DNA from 3 places in the Tessaracoccus terricola genome. Region 3 is predicted to be linked to each of the others. Evidence: riboswitches for the same ligand, from Rfam matches in the RefSeq annotation. Region 3 holds a riboswitch; each other region holds the start of a gene.
The links. A riboswitch is a leader RNA that binds a small molecule or an ion and turns the genes downstream of it on or off. The one in region 3 is predicted to bind thiamine pyrophosphate.
Positions count from the first base shown of each region.

Region 1 (3,262 bases), on a different contig from region 3:
GCCGTCGCCGATGCGGGTCACGGGCGCGACGGCGCCGGTGGAGGTCTCGTTCTGCGCCCAAGCGTGGACGTCGGCGTCGGTGGCCTCCGGGACCGCGGCGGAGCCGGGCTGGGCCTCGAAGATGCTGGGCTCGTCGAGGAACGGCGCTGCCGCGCTGGCCTTCGCGAACTTCTTGGAGAACTCCCCGAACACGCCGTGCGCGGACCGCTTCTCCACCAGCGAGCTGACCGCCAGGTCCCAGAACAGGGTGGAGCCGCCGTTGCCGAGCACCACCTCGTAGCCCTCGGGGATGGAGTACAGCTCGGCGAGGCCGTGCTGGACGGCGGCCACCAGGTCACGCACGGGCGCCTGCCTGTGGGAGGTGCCCATCACGTCGCCACGCATGGCGAGGTAGTCCAGGGCCTCGGGGCGGACCTTCGCGGGTCCGGATCCGAAGCGACCGTCGGCGGGCAGCAACTCTTCGGGAATGGTGATCACGCGCCCGATTCTCTCACGCCCCGGCGGCGCCCCGGGACACACGTCCGTCAGGCCCGGACGTCCACCACCGTGCGGCCGCGGACCCTGCCGTCGAGCAGTTGCTGGGCAGTGGCCGGCACTTCCGCGAGGCCGATGGTGCTGGCGGTGCGGGCGAGCCTGGCCGGGGCGAGGTCGCGGGCCAGCCGCTGCCATGCCGTCCGGCGGAGTTCCTGCGGCGCCTCCACCGAGTCGATTCCCGCGAGCGTCACGCCACGCAGGATGAACGGCAGCACGGTGGTGGGCAGGTCGTTGCCCTGCGCCAGGCCGCACGCGGCCACCACCCCGGCGCGGTCCGTCGCGGCCAGCACGTTGGCGAGGGTGTGGCTGCCGACGGTGTCGACGGCGCCCGCCCACCTGGGCCGGGCGAACGGCTTGCCCGGTTCGGACAGGGTGGCGCGGTCGATGACCTCGGCAGCGCCCAGTCCGGTCAGGTAGTCGGACTCCTCGGGACGTCCGGTGGACGCGAGCACCCGGTACCCGAGCCCGGCCAGGACGGCGATCGCGATGGACCCGACACCACCGCCCGCGCCGGTGACCAGGACGCCACCCGAGTCCGGGGTGAGGCCGCCGTGCTCGAGCGCCAGGACGCACAGCATGGCGGTGTAGCCGGCCGTGCCGATGGCCATGGCGTCGAACGTGCTGAACTCCTGCGGGAGCGGGACCAGCCAGTCGCCCGGCACCCTAGCCCGCTCTGAGAGGCCACCGTGGTGGGTCTGGCTGAGCCCCCAGCCGTTCGCCACCACCTTGTCCCCGGGACGGAAGCGCTCGTCGTCGGATTCGGCCACGGTGCCCGCGAAGTCGATGCCCGGGACCAGCGGGTGTTGCCGCATGATCTTCCCCGCGCCCGTCACCGCGAGCGCGTCCTTGTAGTTCAGCGTGGAGTACTCGACATCGACGGTGACGTCACCGGGCATCAGGTCGGCGTCGGTGAGTTCCACCAGTTCCGTGGTGGTCCGGCCGGCATTCTCGTTCGTCAGCAGCGCGTGGAAGGTCATGTGGTCAGCCTAGGTGTGACAGGGGCTCGTGACACGCTTGGGGGCCTGTATAGCTGTGCAGCCCGACCGGCGAGTCGCGAGCGCTGGTCACAACCTTGTCCTGGGGCGTGGACAAGGAACTTCCTACTGGTCACGCCTGCTAGCGTGGGCAACGCACGGGAGTCCAGTGAGCTGGGCTGAGAGGGAGTACTCCAACTCCGACCGTAGAACCTGATCTGGATCATGCCAGCGCAGGGAGCGACCAGCCTCATCTGCTGGATCTCGGGCAACCCCGCCCTCCGTGCGAAGTCCACGGAAAGGGCAAAATGCCAAACGAGTTCACAGCAGACCCGCTGCGCTTCGGAGTGGGGGCCAGGGTCAGTGTCGCCGTGATGAGCGATGACTACGCCGACGTCATCCTGACCGCACTGCGCGACGTCGACCCACGCGGCCTTCGGATCAGCACCGGAGACGTCAGCACCTGGGCGGGTGGCCCGGAGGAGGACCTGCTGGCGTGGCTCACGGACCTGTCCGCGGCCATCGCAGCCACCGGGCACCACGCGGCCATCACGGTCCTGCTCAGCCGCGGCTGCCCGGGAGAGGTGGTCTGCGAACTGCCGGGCGGTGCCGGACCACGTGCGGTCGAGACATCATCGGGCCGCGAAGTCGGGGCCTGGGCTGCGGCCGAGTGGGCCCTCTACCCACTGGCCGACGACGTCCGCGCGGGAGTGGAACCGGACCACATGCGAGACATCGAGGCGGCCATCGAACTCGCCCGCGATCAGGGCACGTTCCGGGGCTCGGAGCACTTCGTCACCCGACTGGAGGGTGACTTGGGCACCATCCTGGGCACCGTCGTCGCAGGTTGGACGATGGTGGGGCGCAGCGTCCAGCACGTCGTCGCGCACCTCAGCATCTCCGTCAACAGCCCGAGCCACGCCGATGCTGCGGCGTGACGAGGGGCGCGCAGCCCTGCCCCTGCGCGACATCGTGCTCATGGTGGTCCTCGGCGTCACCTTCGGGTTCCTGTACTGGGTGCTGGTGCAGGCGTGGAACGCCCTCGCCGTGGCCATGGGCCCCGCCGGCGACGTTGCCCAGCACGTCCTGTTCGGGGGTTGGCTGTTGGTGGCACCGTTGGCGATTGCCATCATCCGCCGACCGGGCGTCGGCATCGTCGCGGAGATCCTCGCATCCGTTGTGGAGTTCGTGTTCCTGGGATCGCCGGCCGGCCCGACGCTGCTGATCGCGGCCGCCCTGCAGGGGTTCGGCAGCGAACTGGCGTTCGCGATCGGCCGGTACCGCCGCTTCGGCTGGGGTACCTACGCCCTGTCCGGGCTGCTCGGCGCCTCCATCGTCTTCTTCTACAGTGCCTTCCGCTCCGGCTGGTACGGGCAGAACATCTTCTGGCTGCGGTTCGGGATGCAGGCCGCCTCCGGCGTCATCCTGGGTGGCCTGCTCGCGAAGGTGCTCGTCGATGCCCTCAAGGCCACGGGCGTGTTGGCCAACTTCCGGATCGCCCGCGACGACGCTCCGGCCGAGGTGGTGCGCCGTGAGCGCTGACCCGCTCGTGGAACTGCACCAGGTGGAGGTGGTGTTCCCCTCCGGTCTCGGCGTGGGGCCCGCCACCTTCACCGTCACGGCGGGCGAGGAGGTGCTGGTGCTCGGCCCGTCGGGGTCCGGCAAGTCCACGCTGCTGCGCACCCTCCACGGCGCGGTCCCCGGCGCGATCAACGCGTCCGTCACGGGCTCGGTTGTCGTGGTGGGGCGGCCCG
Region 1 covers NZ_BAAHBS010000005.1:242,751-246,012, forward strand. Annotated here, with positions in the region: gene serC (phosphoserine transaminase) at 1-528, opposite strand, end outside; gene acuI (acrylyl-CoA reductase (NADPH)) at 525-1,511, opposite strand; TPP riboswitch at 1,657-1,765, shown strand; gene ACYU7G_RS10910 (YkoF family thiamine/hydroxymethylpyrimidine-binding protein) at 1,817-2,446, shown strand; gene ACYU7G_RS10915 (ECF transporter S component) at 2,433-3,050, shown strand; gene ACYU7G_RS10920 (ABC transporter ATP-binding protein) at 3,040-3,262, shown strand, end outside.
Region 1: it holds a riboswitch for thiamine pyrophosphate, as region 3 does, so the genes downstream of both, ACYU7G_RS10910 (YkoF family thiamine/hydroxymethylpyrimidine-binding protein) here and ACYU7G_RS02525 (bifunctional hydroxymethylpyrimidine kinase/phosphomethylpyrimidine kinase) in region 3, are expected to answer to the same signal.

Region 2 (3,262 bases), on a different contig from region 3:
CTCGGACGGGAGCACGGCCTCGCGCTGGGCGCCGTCATCCCGGACCTGTCCACCACCGAGGCGTGGCTGTGCATCGGGCTCGGCGTCCTGATCACCGTCCTCGCGGCGCACCGGCACGCCACCGCCGTCTCCTTCACCGAGGCCCTCCCGCCGCGCCCCTTCATCCCGCGTCCCCGGCTGCACTTCAGCGACGCCGCGTGGACCAGCGTCGGGCTCGTGGCCGTCGGCGTCGGCCTCCTCGCCGTCGGCACCGTGCTGCCGGGCATGCCCCTGCCGTGGGCGTGGGCGCTGCTGGGCGCCGTCGTCGTCCTGGTGGGCACCGCCATCGCCACCCCCGTCCTGGGCGCACCCTTCGTGCGACTCGTGGGGCTCGCGGGCCGGCCGCTGCTGCGCGACGTCAGCACCATCGCCGCCCGCAACGTCACCCGCCACCCGGTGCGGTTCGCGAAGGCCACGGCCGCGCTGGTCCTCGGCGTGGGCCTGGTCGCCACCTTCGCGGTGCTCGGCGCGTCCGGGCGGGCCTCGGCCCAGCACGACCTGCCCGAGAACATCCACGGCGACCTGTTCGTCACCTCCTCGGCCGAGGGCGGGTTCAACCGCGGCGTCGGGGAGCTCGCCGCGACCCTGCCCGGGGTGGAGCAGGTCACCACGTACGGCATCCAGACCGCGCTGCGGGGCGGGGACCCCGTCCGTTTCGCGGTGGCGATGCCCGGCACCCTCACTGACGTGGTGAACTACGAGGTCACCGACGGCCGCGAGCTGGAGGCCGTCGACGAGATCATGGTCTCGGCCGAATACGCGGCGGCGACAGACCTGGAGCGGGGCAACGCGTTCAACGTGGTGATCAACCAGCAGCGGGTGGAGGTCCGCGTCGTCGGCATCTTCGAACCCGCCCGCGGCGTTGACCTGCCCCCGGTCATCTCGGCGCGCGGCACCTTCACCGACCGCGGCGTGACCGACGTCGACGACTTCGTCGCGCTGGAGCTCGCCCGGACCGCCGACGTCGGCACACTCCGCACCATCCTGCTCGACATCACCTCCTCCGACCCCCTGCTGCGGGTCCAGGACATTGACGAGTTGGCCGCGGCCCGGGGCGAGGCGCTGGCGGCCGCCTCCGACACCGTCGGGTCCCTGCTCACGCTGCTGACCTGGATCGCCATCATCGGGATCGCGGGAACGCTGCTGATCGCCGTGCAGGAACGCAAACCGGAGTTCGGGGCCCTGCGCCTGGTGGGCATGGACCGGCTGCAGGTGAGCGCCATGGTGGCGTTGGAGGCCATCCTGATGGGCACCGTCGGAGGCCTCGTCGGCACGGCCGCGGGCACCATCGCCGGTTGGGGGCTGCAGCGCGGCCTGGCGAACATGGGCTACCCGTTCCTGGAGATTCCGTGGGACTCGCTGTGGGGTCTCGTGCTGCGCGGGTTCCTCGTGGGTGTGGCGGCCGCGGTGCTGCCGCTGCTCGCGGCGCTGAAGCTGCAGGGTCCCTACCGGCTCCTGCAGCACCGGTCCACGACGGCCGACGTGGCCGAGCCCACCGTCGACGCCGTGTAGGGTGGGCGGCGCACAGGGGAGCGCAGCACGTGCGCTGAGAGTGCGGACCAGCCGCAGACCCTCAACCTGATCCGGTTAGCACCGGCGTAGGGAGTGAGCCAACATCTCCTCGGCCAACCATCGGCCGGGCCCGCAGGACCAGGAGGAGACTCATGTCTTTCGCACGCAGGACCACCGCCTCGACCACCGCGCTGCTCGCCGTCGCCGCGCTCGCGGCCTGCTCGGGCAGCCCGGCCGAACCCGGCCAGGACCCCACCGCCGGCGACGGCGGCGTCACCACCAGCACGGAACTGACCGTGGTCACGCACGATTCCTTCGCGCTGCCCGACGAGCTCAAGGAAGCCTTCGAGGAGGCCTCCGGCTACGACGTCACCTACGTCGCCCCCGGTGACGGCGGTGCGCTGGTGAACCAGCTGATCCTCACCAAGGACTCCCCCCTCGGCGACGTCGTGTTCGGCGTGGACAACACCTTCGCGCGCCGCGCCGTCGACGAGGGCGTGTTCTCGCCCTACACCTCGGCGACGCTGCCCGCCTCGGCCGAGCAGTACGCCATCGAGTCGCTGACGCCGGTGGACATGGGCGACGTGTGCATCAACGCCGACACCCAGTGGTTCGCCGACGCCGGAATCGACGTCCCCACCACCCTCGAGGACCTCACGGATCCCGCCTACGCGGACCTCCTCGTGGTCTCCCACCCCGCCTCGTCGTCACCCGGGCTGGCGTTCCTGGCGGCCACCGTCGGAGCCGAGGGCGAGGGCTGGCTGGAGTACTGGGACGCGCTGGTGGCCAACGGCGTGAAGGTGGTCCCCGGGTGGAGCGAGGCCTACTACACCGAGTTCTCCGGGGCCGACGGCGAGGGCCCGTACCCGCTGGTGCTCTCCTACGCCACCTCCCCCGCCTTCACCCTCACCGAGGACGGTTCCGCCTCCACCACCGAGGCGCTGCTGGAGACCTGCTTCCGGCAGGTGGAGTACGCCGGTGTGATCGCCGGCGCGGAGAACGAGCAGGGTGCGCAGGAGTTCATCGACTTCCTGCTCTCGGCCGAGGTGCAGGCCGCCATCCCGGAGCAGATGTACATGTACCCGATCGACGACGAGGTGGAGCTGCCCGCCGACTGGGCGTCCTTCGCGCCGCTGTCCGAGGCCCCCATCGAGGTCCCCGCCGAGGAGATCGCCGCCAACCGCGACCAGTGGATCAGCGACTGGACCGCCCGGGTGATCGGCTGACCTTGAGGCTGTGGCGGCTGGCTTGGGTGGCGGCCGGGATCATCCCGGCCGCCTTCCTGGCCGTCTTCTTCGCACTCCCGGCGGGGACGCTGGTGGCCAAGGGCTTCGTCGTCGACGGCGCCCTCACCCTCGAGGGCTTCCAGCGGGTCTTCAGCGCTCCCCGGACCTGGCGCATCCTCGGCTTCACGTTGGGGATGGCCGGCCTCGCCACCGCCGCCTGCCTGCTGTTGGGCATCCCGGGGGCGCACCTGCTGTACCGGCGCCGCTTCCCCGGCCGCGCCGTCGTCCGGGCCCTGGTGGTGGTGCCATTCGTGCTGCCGACGGTGGTGGTGGGCGTCGCCTTCGGCTCGCTGTTCGACAGGGGCGGGCTGTTTGGATTCCTCGGCCTGGACGACCACTGGATCGCCATCGGCCTGGCCATGGTGTTCTTCAACTACTCGGTGATCGTGCGCACCGTCGGCACCATGTGGCGACGGCTGGACCCG
Region 2 covers NZ_BAAHBS010000004.1:480,159-483,420, reverse strand. Annotated here, with positions in the region: gene ACYU7G_RS08000 (FtsX-like permease family protein) at 1-1,551, shown strand, start outside; TPP riboswitch at 1,556-1,661, shown strand; gene ACYU7G_RS07995 (thiamine ABC transporter substrate-binding protein) at 1,704-2,777, shown strand; gene ACYU7G_RS07990 (ABC transporter permease) at 2,741-3,262, shown strand, end outside.
Region 2: it holds a riboswitch for thiamine pyrophosphate, as region 3 does, so the genes downstream of both, ACYU7G_RS07995 (thiamine ABC transporter substrate-binding protein) here and ACYU7G_RS02525 (bifunctional hydroxymethylpyrimidine kinase/phosphomethylpyrimidine kinase) in region 3, are expected to answer to the same signal.

Region 3 (3,262 bases):
GCCCGCCCGGTCCCCCAGCCAGGTGCGGTGCATCCCGGTCTCGGCGGCCAGGGCGGTCTGGGCGCTGCCGGCCCAGAACTCACGGGCGTCGGGCCGGTCCGCGGCCACCGACAGCGTCGCGAGCGCACGGGAGTACCGGCCGAGGTAGAGCGCGTCCTGCGAGAGGTAGAACATGAACGCTTCCTCCGGGAGGCTGCCGTCCACCAGCGAGCGCACGAAACCGGACGCCGCGATCGCCTCCGCGGTGGGCTGTCCGGCCCGCCACAGCGCCCGGGTCCAGGGACCGACCGGTTCGACGGCGGGGTCGGGTTCGCCGTCGGGGAGGTCGGGGGCGAGGTCGTCAGGCCGGTGGAGGGCGGGGGCCACCGCGTCGTCGTCGAGCCAAGGGTTGGATGCCGCGGCGGCCTGGAGGCGTCGGGAGCGGTGCGAGTGGTCCACCGGGCCGTGGCCGGAACCCACGGCCAGGGCATGGCCGTGGGCGATCGCCTCGTGCAGCCACGCCGTCGCCCAGGCGAGGGCTGCGGCCGGGTCGTCGCCGCGGCCGAGGCGGGTGGCGAGCGCTGCCGCGAGGGAGCAGCCGGTGCCGTGGGTGCTGTCGGTGTCCAGCCTGGTGGCGGGCACCGGGATACGCGTGCCGTCCGGCGAGACCCAGGTGTTGGTGACCCGGCTGGAGGCCAGGTGGCCGGTCTTGACGACGACGGCGACCCCGACGGCGCCGGCCCAGGCGGCGGCCTGGCGGAGCGCCTCGGCCTCGTCGGCCGCGGGCGGGTTGCCGGTGAGGCGGGCGAGTTCCGCGATGTTGGGGGTGACGACGGTGGCTCGGCGGCAGAACTCCACCATCGCCTGCTCCGCCTCCGAATCCAGCAGGCGGTCCCCGCTGGTGGCCACCATCACCGGGTCCACCACCAGGACCCGGGGCGGGTTGGCGTCGAGCCATTCGGAGACGGTCTGGATGTTGTCGACGGTGCCGAGCATGCCGGTCTTGACCGCGTCGATCTCGACGTCGTCGCTGACGGCCAGGAGCTGCTCGCGCAGGAACCTCGGCGCTGGGGTGTGGATGGCGCGCACGCCGTGGGTGTTCTGGGCCACGAGCGAGGTCACCACCGTCATTCCGTAGCCGCCGGCGGCGGTGATCGACTTGAGGTCTGCGGCGGTTCCGGCGCCGCCGCTGGGATCGGTTCCTGCGATCGAGAGCACGCGGGGAACGGGGGCATGGGAGACAGAAGTCACTGAGGACATCCCTTCGCTAGTACTAGCTAGATCAGGTTCCACGGGTGTGATCTCAGCGCCACATCGGGTGACGCACCCCGTGTCCAGGCCGTCAGTATAAGCAGATGCCCCGGCCCCGCCGTCGGGTCCGGGAGCGGTGGTGAGACAGGCCGGCCAGCTGCCTCCCACACGCGGCCAGCGGGTTTCGGCCCGTTCCGCAGCCGGAAACTACTGACCGGCCACGCGGTAGTGGTACTCGCCGAGCGGCTCGAACCCGAGGCCGCGGTAGAGGGCGATCGCGGGCGCGTTGTCCCGCTCCACCTCCAGCAGCACGCGCTCCACCCCGTGGGCGGCCGCCACCGCCAGCAGCGTCTCGGAAACCGCCCGCCCCAGCCCCTGCCGGCGATGCTCCGGGGCGACGGTGATGACGTTCAGCACTGCCACGCTCAACTTGCCGACCTCCGCCAGCGCGGCCCGCCCGACGGCCACCACCTCGTCGGGCTCGGCGGCCTCCGCTCCTGCCGGGCGCAGCATCACCTGGACGGCCGGGGTGGCGGCCATGATCGAGCGGGTCGCCTCCCGGGCACCCTCCCCCTCCCGGGGCGCGAGGTGCCAGGCGGCGTCGAACCAGTCGTCGTCCAGTTCCCCGGCGCGGATCTCGGCCGAGGTGTGCGGGACGAACTCGCGCGCCCCTGTCAGGGACAGGGACAAGATGGTGCTCTGGCCGGCGACGGTGTACCCGCGCCCAGCCAGGAGCGCGTCCAGTTGCGCGGGGCCGTGGGTGCTCATGATCCGGAAGCAGGCCTTGTCACCGGCCATCTCGCACAGTTGCTCGACCCGCCCGATGGCCTCCAGCAGCGCCTCGGCGTCCTCGGGTGCGTCCAGCGCGACGGCGCTGTTGGCGCGCTTGGTGACGCCGCCGGAGCGGAACAGCGCGAACCCGGCCACCTCGAAGCGCTGCAGCGGCCGCCAGCCGGCCACCAGCGCGTCCGTGAGGCGCACGCCGGTCAGCGCACGCGACGCGGACGCCTTCCCGGGGTTGCGGGACGACTTCTTGCCCGAGCTGCGGCGCGACTTGTTCACCCGCCAAGCCTACGGCTCCGACACCCCCGGGCCGGGCGGAACGCCGGTCTCAGCTGCAGCGGATGACGTAGCGGCCCAGCACCATCAACCAGCCGGAGACGTAGGGCTCGCGGCGGGCGGCGCCGTCGGGGATCTGGTCCCAACCGGAGTGGACCAGCCGCACGAGGGTGCCGTCGCCGTCGGGGGTGAAGGTGACGGTGATGCGGGTGGCCTCGTCGGCCCCGCGGGTGGGGTGCCAGGTGAAGGTGAGGGTGCTCGGCGGGTGGTGTTCCAGGACCTCACCCCAGACACTGACCTCCCGGCCCAGCCGCTCCACCACCTCGTCGCCCTCGAACGCGACGGTGGCCTCCTCGCCGAACTCGCCGTGGCTCTCCAGCGGCCACCACGAGCCGAGGTGCGCGGTGAAGTAGCGGTGCGCCGCCTCCTGCGAGCAGGGGACGTGCACCTCGTGGACGATGGGCTCTGTCGACGCTGACATGCCCCCATTATCGACCCGGTAGCCTCGCAGACGTGAGGATCGCCACCTGGAACGTGAACTCGGCCAAGCAACGGATGCCTCGGCTGCTGCCGTGGCTCGAGGAGCGCAAGCCCGACGTCGTGTGCCTGCAGGAGACCAAGCTAACCGACTCCGCCTTCCACGACCTGTTCTCCGGTCCGCTGACCGAACTCGGCTACGAGGTGGCCCACCACGGGCAGGGCGGTTTCAACGGGGTGGCGCTGTTCTCCCGCGTCGGGCTGGAGGACGTCGAGGCCAACTTCGCAGGGCAGCCCGACTACGAGGACCGCACCGAGGCGCGCGCTCTCAGCGCCACCTGCGACGGCGTGCGCGTGCACTCGCTGTACGTGCCGAACGGGCGCGAGGTGGACTCGCCCCACTACAACTACAAGCTGGCCTGGCTGGACGCGCTGGCGGCCGTGGTGGCCGACGGCCCCGCCGACGTGGCGCTGTGCGGCGACATCAACATCGCCC
Region 3 covers NZ_BAAHBS010000001.1:571,454-574,715, reverse strand. Annotated here, with positions in the region: gene ACYU7G_RS02525 (bifunctional hydroxymethylpyrimidine kinase/phosphomethylpyrimidine kinase) at 1-1,239, opposite strand, end outside; TPP riboswitch at 1,222-1,320, opposite strand; gene ACYU7G_RS02520 (GNAT family N-acetyltransferase) at 1,438-2,292, opposite strand; gene ACYU7G_RS02515 (SRPBCC domain-containing protein) at 2,342-2,770, opposite strand; gene ACYU7G_RS02510 (exodeoxyribonuclease III) at 2,803-3,262, shown strand, end outside.